Regions from separate parts of the Bradyrhizobium sp. SZCCHNS30572 genome, predicted to be linked through region 1. Evidence: predicted binding sites of a transcription regulator. Region 1 holds the regulator's gene; each other region holds the start of a gene.
The links. Region 1 encodes LexA, which represses DNA repair genes until DNA is damaged. Its sites were predicted from a motif close to TGTTCNNNNTGTGTTCNG; they were not measured.
Positions count from the first base shown of each region.

Region 1 (3,112 bases):
TTCGGTTAGAAGGCGATTCATTCGATCTGCCGTCTCCGTCCGAAGGAAATCCCATGGCCCTGATGCCGGTGTCTGATGCGTTGTCCGCCGTGCTCGCCGGCGCCGAGCCGCTGGCCGAGGAGCAGGTCGGGCTGGACGAAGCGTTTCACCGCATCCTGGCGCGGGACCTCGCGGCGCTGCGGACGCAGCCGCCCGAGGCAATGTCGGCGATGGACGGCTATGCCGTGCGCGCGGCGGACGCCGCCCAGGCCAAGGCGCGGCTGAAGGTCATCGGCGAGGTTGCGGCAGGGCGGCCGTTCGATCGCGTGGTTGGACCCGGCGAGGCGGCGCGGATCTTCACCGGTGGCGTTGTTCCGGAGGGCGCGGACGCGGTGGTGATCCAGGAGGACACGATCGCCGAAGACGGCCACGTCGTGATCACCGAGGCCGCGATCAAGGGCCGGCATATCCGGCCGGCGGGCGTCGACTTTCACCAGGGCATGGTGCTGCTGAAGTCCGGGCGCCGGCTCAGCGACCGCGACCTGTCGCTGGCGGCCAGCATGAATCATCCGGCGCTGCCGGTGCGGCGCCGGCCGAAGGTGGCGCTGCTCGCCACCGGCGACGAGCTGGTGATGCCGGGCTCGACGCCCGGCCCGGGCCAGATCGTCTATTCCAACGGCTACGCCTTGCGGGCGCTGGTGCGCAACGAGGGCGGGACCCCGATCGATCTGGGCATCGCCGCGGATACGATGCAGGCGACGATCGCCGGCATCCGCCGGGCCCGCGAGGCCAAGGCCGACATCCTGATCACGACCGGCGGCGCCTCGGTCGGCGATCACGACCTCGTCAAGCAGGCGCTCGAAGCCGAGGGCGTCGAGATGGCGTTCTGGAAGATCGCGATGCGGCCGGGCAAGCCGATGATGCACGGACGGCTCGGCGACATCAGGGTGATCGGACTGCCCGGCAATCCGGTGTCGTCCTATGTCTGCGCCATCCTGTTCCTGGTGCCGCTGATTCGGCGGCTGCTCGGCCGTGACGAGGCCGTGATGCCGCGCGAGACCGCCCTGCTCGGCCGCGAACTGGGGCCGAACGATTCGCGCGAGGACTATCTGCGGGCACAGCTCGAAGAGCGCGCCGACGGCACGCTGGTCGCGACCCCGGTGAGCCAGCAGGATTCGTCGCTGCTCGGCAATCTCGCGCTCTCGCAGGCTGTGGTGATCCGGCCGGCGTTTGCGCCGAAGGCGCCTGCGGGCAGCCCGTGCGAGATCCTGCGCCTGCCGAACTGAGCCGCTTCCCCGGTAAAGCCCGGTCTGTTCATCATATTTTTAGGATTGCGGAACACACATCGAACATATAGTGTCCGTTCATGATTTGTTTTTAGTATGTTGCGGGCGACGCGATGACGGTCCGACTCCAGGGCGCTCTCAGCCGGTTTGTGCGCGAGGCGCAGCTCCTGGACTCGGACGACAACAAACCGGGGACCAGGTCGAGATGCTGACGCGCAAACAGTACGAACTTCTGCGGTTCATCAACGAGCGGCTCAAGGAAGCCGGCGTGCCGCCGTCCTTCGACGAGATGAAGGATGCGCTCGATCTGCGCTCGAAGTCCGGCATTCATCGCCTGATCACGGCGCTCGAGGAGCGCGGCTTCATCCGCCGGCTGCCCAACCGCGCCCGCGCGATCGAGGTGATCAAGCTGCCCGAGCTGTCACAGGCCGCCAACAACCGCCGCGGCTTCACCCCATCGGTGATCGAGGGCAATCTCGGCAAGGTGCGCACCAGCACTCCCGCGCTGGACGATGGCGAGCGCCCCGTCGCAGTGCCGGTGATGGGCCGCATCGCCGCCGGTACTCCGATCGAGGCGCTACAGACGCGCAGCCACACCATCAGCGTGCCTGCCGACATGCTCGGCAACGGCGATCACTATGCGCTTGAGGTGCGCGGCGACTCCATGGTCGATGCCGGCATCCTCGACGGCGACATGGCGCTGATCCAACGCAACGAGACCGCCGACACCGGCGACATCGTGGTGGCGCTGATCGACGATGAGGAAGCGACGTTGAAGCGCTTCCGCCGCCGCGGCGCATCGATCGCGCTGGAGCCGGCCAACACCGCCTACGAGGTACGCATCCTGCCGCCGAACCGGGTGAAGATCCAAGGCAAGCTGGTCGGGCTGTACCGCAAGTACTGATCGCGAATGGGATCGGTCGATGGGCGGCGGGCGCACGCGCTTTCGCCGCCGATCGGAGGCTGCCCAGCAAAATACGTCACGCGCGAATGCACCTCATGATGTGCAGCGCGGCATGCTCAAACGCTTGTGATCGGCCGCGGGCACACGCGATGCAGATCAGCGCAGAATTGCCGCGAAGCGCGCGCTAACATCACCATCGATGTCCACTCTGATAGAGGCCTGCGCCTGTCCGGGGGGAGCGTGGGTCGGCTATCTCTCAACGAGGAGCGATCCGATGTGTGACTACAGCCTCCATGCGGTTGCGTCCCGTCCCGCCAAGGTCGGCGAGACGTTGATCTCGATGACCTTCCGTGGCACCGCCACCCGCGGCTTCGCGCTGGAGAGCGAGCCGACCGTCGCAGTCTGCATGCTGCCCGGCACCGAGTTGGCCTTCGCCGAGGACGTCCGCTACGACAGCCGCTGGCTCTGGACCCGGACGATCCGCGAGCGCGTCGCAAAGTTCAACAGCATCGAGACTCACATTCCCGATCGCCATCACGACGCGATCGAATTCGCCGATGGCCGCCACGTGCTGGTGACCCAGCTCTGCGAGGGCCAGCGCGTCACCGTGCTGCAATTGCCGGTCAGCAAGCAGCCGGCGGAGCGACGCCCGGACATCGCCGAGGACGTGCCGCCTTCGCAGGCCACACCGATTCGCCGCATCAGCATCACCTGAGGGGTCTCCGCATCGGCATTTCTCTCGGTCGTGAGCGAGCTTTCGACCGTGGGAGATTTGGGTTCTGCAAGCGCAAAGTCCTCTCGGGCGAACCTTACGCCCCGGCATCGCATCGGATAGGAACGACATCCCTCGGCCGCCATGATGTGCCGGGGGAGCCTGCCGCCGTGGTCAACAAGATCGATTGGAACAAGGCCGCCGGGATCACCGAGCCCGGCTGCAATATGC
Region 1 is NZ_JAUESY010000002.1:341,687-344,798, reverse strand. Features, by position in the region: gene glp (gephyrin-like molybdotransferase Glp) at 54-1,265, shown strand; gene lexA (transcriptional repressor LexA) at 1,471-2,169, shown strand; gene QX048_RS06545 (hypothetical protein) at 2,444-2,884, shown strand.

Region 2 (3,112 bases), on a different contig from region 1:
CGCAAAGCGGATCGTGGTGGTGCGGCGGGTGGCGAGGATGCGCTGCACGGTGCGGGTGCCGAAGCCGGGCACGCGCAACAGCTCCTCGCGGCTTGCTTTGTTGATGTCGAGCGGGAAGCGGTCGCGGTGGCGCAAGGCCCAGGCGAGCTTGGGGTCAATGTCGAGCGGCAGCATGCCTTCGTTCTCCTCGACGATCTCGTCGGCATCGAAGCCGTAGAACCGCATCAGCCAGTCGGCCTGGTACAGCCGGTGCTCGCGCACCAAGGGCGGCGCCTGCAGCGGCAGCGCGCGGCTGGCATCGGGGATCGGGCTGAAGGCGGAGTAATAGACGCGCTTGAGCTTGTAGGCGCCGTAGAGATTGGCTGAGGTCGACAGGATGACGCGATCGTTGGCGTCGTCGGCGCCGACGATCATCTGCGTGCTCTGGCCGGCCGGCGCGAAGCGCGGCGGCTTGGCCCGGCGCACCGTCTTCTTCGCCTCCGCCGTCTCGTCGAGCTTGAGCCGGAGACGGCCCATGGTGCGGCGGATGGCGCGCTGGTCCTTTTCCGGCGCGAGCGTCGTCAGGCTCGCCTCCAGCGGCGTCTCGATGTTGATGCTGAGCCGGTCGGCATAGCGGCCGGCCTCGGCGATCAGCGCCTCGTCAGCCTCCGGGATCGTCTTCAGATGGATGTAGCCGCGGAAGCGATGCTCCTCGCGCAATTTGCGCGCGACGCCCACGACCTGCTCCATCGTGTAGTCGGGGCTGCGGATGATGCCCGACGACAGGAACAGTCCTTCGATGTAGTTGCGGCGATAGAAGTCGATGGTCAGCTTCACCACCTCGTCGACCGTGAAGCGCGCGCGGGCCACGTTGGAGGAGGCGCGGTTGACGCAATACAGGCAGTCGAAGTTGCAGGCATTGGTCAGCAGAATCTTGAGCAGCGAGATGCAGCGTCCGTCCGGCGCATAGGAATGGCAGATGCCCATGCCGGGCGAGGTCGAGCCGAGGCCCTTGCCGTCGCGGGAATCCCGCATCTCGGTACCGCTGGAGGCGCAGGACGCGTCGTACTTGGCGGCATCGGCCAGGATCTCCAGTTTGCGCAACAGCTCCATGGCTTTGAATCCCTTTGATTCCATTCGTTGAATCACACCCGGGTCAATCCCGATTGACTCTCTCGAAGGCGTTAGCTTTATATTAGAACGTATCATGAACAAAGAAGGTCGTCGCGGGTTCACTGCCTGATCACTGAAACAACGGCAGCGCCCGCACGATGGATTGAAGAGGAGCGGCGACGGATGACCGGCGCACGCATGGATACGCTCGCGCGTCTGCGCGGCCGCATTGCCCGTCTCGAGGCGGGAGATGGCGCACATGATTTGCGCCGGGTCGCGCTCGGCCATGACGAGGCCGACGCGACCTTGCAGGGCGGGCTCGCGACCGGCGCGCTGCACGAGGTGTTCGCCGAGACCGGCCGCCAGGCGGCAGCCGCGACCGGCTTCCTGTGCGGGCTTGCCGCGCGTGTCGCCGCGCACCGGCCCCTGATCTGGATCCGGCAGGATTTCGCCGAGCGCGAGATGGGCGCGCTGTTGATGAGCGGGCTCGCCGAGCTCGGCCTCGATCCGCGCCGCATCGTCATCGTGTGCGCGCCCGATCTCGACCACGCCTTGCGCACCGCCGCCGACGCGCTCGCCTGCGATGCGCTCGGCAGCGTGATGCTGGAGGTGTGGGGGGAGACGCAAAAGCTCGATCTCGTCGCCAGCCGCAAGCTGACCCTGGCGGCGCAGGAATCCGGCGTCACCGCGCTCATGTTGCGCATTGCGGCTGCGCCCGAGCCATCGACCGCGGAGACGCGCTGGATCGTGCGCACCGCGCCGTCACCGCTCGTTGCCCCGTGGATGGCGTGGGGCGCGCCGCGCCTCGATGTCGAGCTCATTCGCAACCGTCACGGCCAGACCGGACGATGGATCATGGAGTGGACCCCCGATGCATGCCGTTTCAACGAACCGGCGGCGGATCCTCAGCCTGTGGCTGCCGCGCCTGCCCATCGATCGCATCAAAAGACAGCGGGCACTCACAGGCGCTCCGCCTGAGAGCAAGCCGCAGGTCGTCGTCATCAAGGACGCCAATGCGCTCTTGATCCATTCGCTGGACGAAGCGGCGGCGTGCCACGGTGTGTCGCTCGACCAGCCCTTGGCGAATGCCCGCGCGGTCTGTCCCGACCTCGTCGCGCACGAAGCCGATTTGGCGGCTGATGCAAAGATGCTGGAGAGCATCGCCGACTGGTGCGACCGCTTCACGCCGCTGGTGGCGCTCGACCCGCCGCATGGGTTGTCGCTCGACATCACCGGCTGCGTGCATCTGTTCGGCGGCGAAGCCAGGCTGATGCAGTCGGTCTGCGACGCGCTGACCGCGCATGGCCTCATTGTGTCGGCGGCGATCGCCTCCAACGCCGTCTGTGCGCGTACGCTGAACCGCCAGGTGCATGGCCGCATCGTGCCCGACGGCGAGGAGGCGGCCGCGGTGGCGCCGCTGCCGGTGGCCGCCCTCGGCGGCAGCGAGGCCATTACGCTCGGCCTGCGCCGAGCCGGCCTCAAGACCATCGGCGACGTCGCCGCGCGCGGCCGCAACGAGATCACCGCGCGGTTCGGCGCCGCCTTCACCCGCGTGCTGGCGCAGGCGCTGGGCGAGGCCGATGCGCCGATCAGCCCGCGCAAGGTCCCGCCGGACTACATCGTCGACAAGCGTTTTGCCGAGCCGGTCGCGACCGACACGGTGATTGCGGCCAGCCTCTCCCGTCTGGCCGCGATGCTGGTGGCGGCGATGGCGCAGCAGGGTAAGGGCGCGCGGCGGCTGGAGGCCTGCTTCTTCCGCACCGATGGAATGGTGCGCGTGATCACGGTCGACACCGGCCAGCCGGTCACCGAGGCCGCAATCATCGACCGGCTGTTCCGCGAGCGGCTCGAGGCGCTGAACGATCCGCTCGATCCCGGCTTCGGCTTCGACATGATCCGGCTCGCTGCTGGCCGCAGCGAGATCGTGGTGCAGCAGCAGCGCGATCTCGATGCCCATGTCCACGACAATGACGAGCTGTCGGCACTGATCGACCGCATCGCCGCGCGCATCGGCGGCAAG
Region 2 is NZ_JAUESY010000005.1:272,059-275,170, reverse strand. Features, by position in the region: gene QX048_RS15535 (putative DNA modification/repair radical SAM protein) at 1-1,092, opposite strand, end outside; gene QX048_RS15530 (DNA repair protein) at 1,276-2,070, shown strand; gene QX048_RS15525 (DNA polymerase Y family protein) at 1,964-3,112, shown strand, end outside.
Region 2: QX048_RS15530 (DNA repair protein) is a predicted target of LexA. The motif match lies at 1,176-1,193, and genes of this name have one in related genera.

Region 3 (3,112 bases), on a different contig from region 1:
TCGTCCAGCTCGTCTCTGGGAGATGCGGTCGTATAGGGGGGATGCGGCTTTTCGTCAAGGTTTTGAAGGCCGCAGCGAATAGAGGGAGCCGGGCCGGCGAACCCGAAGGGCGCGACCCGTGCATCCTCCTGGTCGGGCCGAAATCGCCAACCAGCAGAAAAGCAGGCGTATAATCAATAGTATAGCCGATAGTTTAGACCATATAAAGGGCGCATTCGGACGTGATGGATGGATATCCCGCGAACAGTCCGAAATGCCGGAATGGCGGCATGCTGGCGCGGTCGGAGGTTCGCGGCTCGGTTCCGGCAGAGCTGCGGATGACGGTCTGAGTGCTGTTCAGCTGCAAAGCGCTGGACAAACCGCCATTGTCGGACGGTTCGCGTTGTTTGAAGGCGTTTTTGGCTTAAGTAGCAAGGACGGCGCGTCGGATCGGTCCGGCGCTCAGGCAGGCGGATCGGTAGGATCATTCGTCACGTGACCATCATCTCGGTTCCCTCATTTCTCTGCTGTCGCCTGGCCGCGGCCGGGGCAGCGCTCTGCCTGTTGTTACTGGCGCAAAACGCCCAGGCGCAGGCTCGGTTGGACGCTCAATACGAGGCTTCCCTGGCTGGCATCCCCGTCGGCAAGGGCACCTGGGCGGTCGAGATCGGGGATGATCAGTATGGTGCCGCGGCTCAGGGCGGCACCGCCGGCCTGCTCAAGAGCTTCTCGCAAGGATCAGGCACCGGCTCGGTGCAGGGGCGCGTCGTCAACGGCGCCCTGGTCGGCCAGAGCTACCAGGCCTCGACCACGACGGGAAAGAAATCCGAGCAGATCCGCGTCAATCTGCAGAACGGTACTGTGAAGGACTTCGCCATCGAGCCGGCGCCTCCGGTCGATCCCGACCGCATTCCGGTGACGGATGCCCACAAGCGTGGCGTGCTCGATCCGATGACGGCCTCTCTGGTGCGCGTGCCGGGCAACGGCGAGCTGCTGTCGCCGGACTCGTGCCGCGGCGCTGCGCCCGTGTTCGACGGCCGCATGCGCTACGAGCTCAAGCTCGACTACAAGCGCATGGAGAACGTCAAGGCAGACAAGGGTTATCGTGGCCCGGCGCTGGTCTGCGCGATCTACTTCACGCCAGTCGCGGGCTACATCCCGGACCGGCCGGTGATCAAATATCTGGCTCAGGCCCGCAACATGGAGATCTTCTTCGTGCCGATCGCCGGCACCCGTGTGCTGGTGCCGTTCAAGATGGTGATCCCGACCCCGTTGGGGACCGCGATGCTGGAAGCGACGTCGTTCATCACCCAGGCGGCGCCGCACGTCGCCAAGACCCAGTAGTGCGTCGTTTCTCTGCTCCTCCACATCGGAATCTCGTCGTTGCGGCACAGCCCCGTCAGCGGCCGTGGCGTGATGGTCTGACGGCATGCCGTCCGCTATCGCTTGAATCCGATGGAGATTCCGGGTTCGCGCTGCATGATCTCCGGACTGACGGGCTCATGAGCTCCGATTTGTCGGGACCCCCTATGGATGCTGTCTGCTGCGCGTGAATCCGTTTGACTCTTCCCTGATTCTGATTCGACTCGGGACGCGCTGAACGCGCGCCAGTTCCATCGCGAAAGCGTTGCTTGTGGAGCCCGCGAAAACTTGATCTAGTGCTGGCTTGATGGCAGAGCGCGAGATGTTGCGGTGAACGAAGCCGGAAAGCCGACGGAGTCAGCGATTCCTTCGCGATTCGTTCTCAAGGCGTTCCGAAGCTTAAGCTGCGTCACTATATGCGTCACAATGTGAGACAGGGGGCAGCATCGCAGCCTCTCCAGACACACGATTATTCCGCATCCGTCGCGCGTGAACGGCGCGCTTCCAACGCCGGCTTCGAGACCCACATTTAACGAATGGCTTTTCCGTCCTCTTCGGCTGCCTCGCCTTTCGAGCGCACGTCCGACCGCGCTCCCGGAAGCGGCGTCACCGCCGTGCTCGGCCCCACCAACACCGGCAAGACGCATCTGGCGATCGAGCGCATGCTCGCGCATTCCTCCGGCATCATCGGACTGCCGCTGCGGCTGCTCGCGCGTGAGGTCTACAACAAGATCGCCGATCGCGTCGGCAGCGAGGCCGTCGCGCTGATCACCGGCGAGGAGAAGATCAAGCCGAAAAATCCGCGCTACTGGGTGTCGACCGTCGAAGCGATGCCCAGGGATCTCGACGTGTCGTTCCTGGCCGTCGACGAGATCCAGATCGCGTCCGATCTGGAGCGCGGCCACGTCTTCACCGACCGCATCCTCAATCGCCGCGGTCGCGACGAGACGCTGCTGCTGGGTGCTGCGACGATGCGCCCCATCATCGAGCGTCTGCTGCCGGGCGCGTCGATGGTGACGCGGCCACGATTGTCGCAACTCGAATTCGCCGGTGATCGCAAGATCACGCGACAGCCGCGCCGGACCGCTATCGTGGCGTTCTCGGCCGACGAGGTCTACGCCATCGCCGAGCTGATCCGCCGCCAGCATGGCGGCGCCGCTGTCGTGCTGGGATCGCTGTCGCCGCGAACCCGCAACGCGCAGGTGGCGATGTTCCAGAACGGTGACGTCGACTATCTCGTCGCCACCGATGCGGTCGGCATGGGGCTCAATCTCGACGTCGATCACGTCGCCTTCGCGTCCGACCGCAAATATGACGGCTATCAGTTCCGCCGGCTCACGCCGTCGGAATTTGCCCAGATCGCCGGCCGTGCCGGACGCGCGACGCGCAATGGCACGTTCGGCACCACCGGACGTTGTGCGCCATTCGAGCCCGAGCTGGTCAATGCGCTCCAGAACCATGCCTTCGATACCGTGAAGGTGCTGCAATGGCGCAACTCCCGGCTTGATTTCGCGTCCTTGAGCGCGCTTCAGGTCTCGCTGGCGGTCGCGCCGGCGCATGAGGCGCTGACGCGCGCGCCGATTGCGGAGGACCTGCGCGTGCTCGATCACGCCGCGCGCGATGCCGAGGTGCGCGACATCGCTCACGGCGCGGCCGCGGTCGAGCGTCTGTGGGAAACCTGCCAGATTCCCGACTATCGCAGGCTGTCGCCGGCCGCCCATGCGGAGCTGGTGACCACCGTGTTCGGCTTCCTGATGCAGAAGGGGCGTAT
Region 3 is NZ_JAUESY010000004.1:85,185-88,296, reverse strand. Features, by position in the region: gene QX048_RS11660 (DUF3108 domain-containing protein) at 544-1,323, shown strand; gene QX048_RS11655 (helicase-related protein) at 1,878-3,112, shown strand, end outside.
Region 3: QX048_RS11655 (helicase-related protein) is a predicted target of LexA. The motif match lies at 1,719-1,736, and genes of this name have one in related genera.

Region 4 (3,112 bases), on a different contig from region 1:
CACGCTTCGAGCAGCGCGAGATGCTCGGGCTTGCCGCGCGGATTGGTGATCGGCACCTGATGGGCGCGCCAGAAGCCTTCGACCTTGAGGCCGTCGACCTCCTTCGGCCCGGTCCAGCCCTTCGGGCTGCGCAGCACGATCATCGGCCAGCGCGGCCGTTGGATCGTTGCATCCGGCTGACGCGCATTCTGCTGGATCGAGCGGATGCTCGCGAGCGCGACATCGAGCGCGTCCGCCATCTGGCGATGCATCGCCTTCGGCTCCGCGCCTTCGACGAACAGCGGCTCGTAGCCGTAACCTTCGAACAGGCATTTGATCTCGGCATCGCCCATGCGGCCGAGCACGGTCGGATTGGCGATCTTGTAGCCGTTGAGATGCAAAATCGGCAGCACCGCGCCGTCATGGGCCGGGTTCAGGAACTTGTTCGAATGCCAGGATGCGGCGAGGGGCCCGGTCTCGGCTTCGCCGTCGCCGACCACGCAGGCCACGATCAGATCGGGATTGTCGAACGCCGCACCATAGGCGTGCACCAGCGCGTAGCCGAGCTCGCCGCCTTCGTGGATCGAGCCCGGCGTCTCGGGCGCGGCATGGCTCGGGATGCCGCCAGGGAAGGAGAACTGCCGGAACAGCTTGCGCAGGCCATCGGCATCGCGCGTGATGTCCGGATAGATCTCGCTGTAGCTGCCTTCGAGATAGGTGTTGGCGACCATGCCGGGGCCGCCATGGCCGGGACCGCACACGTAGATGACGTCGAGATCCTGCGCCTGGATGGCGCGATTGAGATGGGCGTAGATGAAATTCAGTCCGGGCGTCGTCCCCCAGTGGCCGAGCAGGCGCGGCTTGACGTGCTCCGCTTTCAACGGCTCGCGCAGCAGCGGGTTGTCCAGCAGATAGATCTGCCCGACCGAGAGATAGTTCGCCGCGCGCCAATAGCGATCGAGCAGGTCGAGATCGTCGGCCGTTTTGGTCTGATGGGAAGACGTGATGTTCATGGAACCTCGCTTGCCGTCCGCTTCGCGCTTGCGGGAAGTGCATTAGAGTAACGCCGCACCATTCCGTTCCAGTGCGCTGCGAAGGATAGAACGGGAATGTGATGGTTGGCCTTGCGTGGCTCCAGAACCGTTCCGAGACGTTGTTCTCTTTTGTTCTTGTATTGTTCTTTTTGTGTGCTATGTCTTGGCCATGAGCCGAGCATCTTCACATGCCCTCAAGCGCCCGCCGGTCCCGGTGCCCTCCGAGCCGGTGGGCGCGCCTTCATCTGGCCCGGAAAACGACTTCCCCGAACTCGCGGTCGCCATCGAACGGGGCCGGCGCCGCGGCCGGGGTGCACAATCCAATGCGAGCGGCCGCTACGAAGCGGAGGCTCGCGTCGTCTTCGACGATGGCTGGCAGAGTCTCGAGGATTTGCCGCCATTCAAGACCATGGTCGCGACCGATACCTCGCGCAAGGTCATCACCCGCAACGACTCGCCGGACATCGGTTTCGATCGCTCGATCAACCCGTATCGCGGCTGCGAGCACGGCTGTGTCTACTGCTTCGCGCGGCCGACCCATGCGTTTCTCGGGCTGTCGCCTGGTCTTGATTTTGAATCCAAGCTGTTCGTGAAGCCGGATGCGCCCGCGCTCCTGGAAAAGGAGCTCGCGGCCAGCGGCTACGAGCCGCGGATGATCGCGATCGGAACCAACACCGATCCCTATCAGCCGATCGAGCGCGAGCGGAAGATCATGCGCGGCATCCTCGAGGTGCTGGAAAAGGTTGGCCATCCCGTCGGGATCGTGACCAAGTCGGCGCTGGTGATGCGTGATGCCGACATCCTGGCGCGGATGGCCAAGAGGAACCTGGCGAAGGTCGCGATCTCCGTGACCACGCTGGATCCGAAGCTGGCGCGCACCATGGAGCCGCGGGCCTCGACACCGTCGAAGCGGCTGGAGGCGCTGCAGGCGCTGTCGAGGGCCGGCATTCCGACCACGGTGATGGTGGCGCCGGTGATCCCGGCGCTGAACGACAGCGAGATCGAGCGCATCCTCGATGCCGCCGCCCATGCCGGCGTCAAGGAGGCGGCCTATGTGCTGCTGCGCCTGCCGCTGGAGGTGCGCGACCTGTTCCGCGAGTGGTTGCTCGAGCATTATCCGGACCGCTACCGCCACGTCTTCACCCTGATCCGCGACATGCGCGGCGGCCGCGATTACGACTCGCAATGGGGCACGCGAATGAAGGGGACGGGCCCGATGGCCTGGATGATCGGCCGCCGCTTCGAGATCGCCTGCGAAAAGCTCGGCCTGAACAAGCGCCGGACCAAGTTGACGACCGATCATTTCGTCCGGCCGAAGGGCGGCGGGCAGCAACTCAGCCTGTTCTGAAGCGTGCGGAGAGCAGTTGATGAGCGCACAAGCGAGCGTTCCGCGGTTCACCGTCATCACACTCGGTGTATCCGAGATGCGGCGGAGCATCGCCTTCTATACGTCGCTCGGCTTCGCCCGAAAATTCCGCGCGACCGGAGAGGCCGTGGCATTCTTCGAGACCGGCGGGACGGTGCTGGCGCTGTACCCGTGGGGCGCGCTCGCCGATGATGCGGGCGTGCCGGACGCACCGCGCCCCCAGGCATTCCGCGGCGTGACGCTGGCATGGAACTGCCGCTCGGAGGCCGAGGTCGATGCGGCGCTCGCGTCGGCGGTGGAGAAAGGCGCGATGCTGCTGAAGCCGGCGCAACGAACCGACTATGGCGGTTACAGCGGCTACTTCTCCGATCCGGACGGTCATGTCTGGGAAGTGGTGATCGCGCCGGGGATTGATGTCGGCAAGGATGATCGAGTGCATCTGCCGGCGTAGTCGGTCGCGGGCAAGGGGCGAATAGCGGGGAATGAGGTCCGTTCGGGGTTGCGCCGCCGCGGGCCGTTTCGCACCATGCCGGCCATGATTCGCGATCAGTCAAAAAAGCCGGGCAGGGCGAAGGCGACGAGCGGCGCCGTGGCGAAGAGCGCACCTGCAAAGGCCGCAACCAAGCCTGTTGCCACGAATGCTGCCGGCAGGTCGGCCGCCAAGCTCGGCAAGGGCGTCATCGCGGTGACGCCGCCGAGCTTCCGGCGGGAGCGCGCGCTGCTCAAGCAGGGC
Region 4 is NZ_JAUESY010000001.1:757,489-760,600, forward strand. Features, by position in the region: gene QX048_RS03440 (phosphoketolase family protein) at 1-992, opposite strand, end outside; gene QX048_RS03445 (PA0069 family radical SAM protein) at 1,183-2,361, shown strand; gene QX048_RS03450 (VOC family protein) at 2,381-2,830, shown strand; gene QX048_RS03455 (ribonuclease HII) at 2,906-3,112, shown strand, end outside.
Region 4: QX048_RS03445 (PA0069 family radical SAM protein) is a predicted target of LexA. The motif match lies at 1,144-1,161, and genes of this name have one in related genera.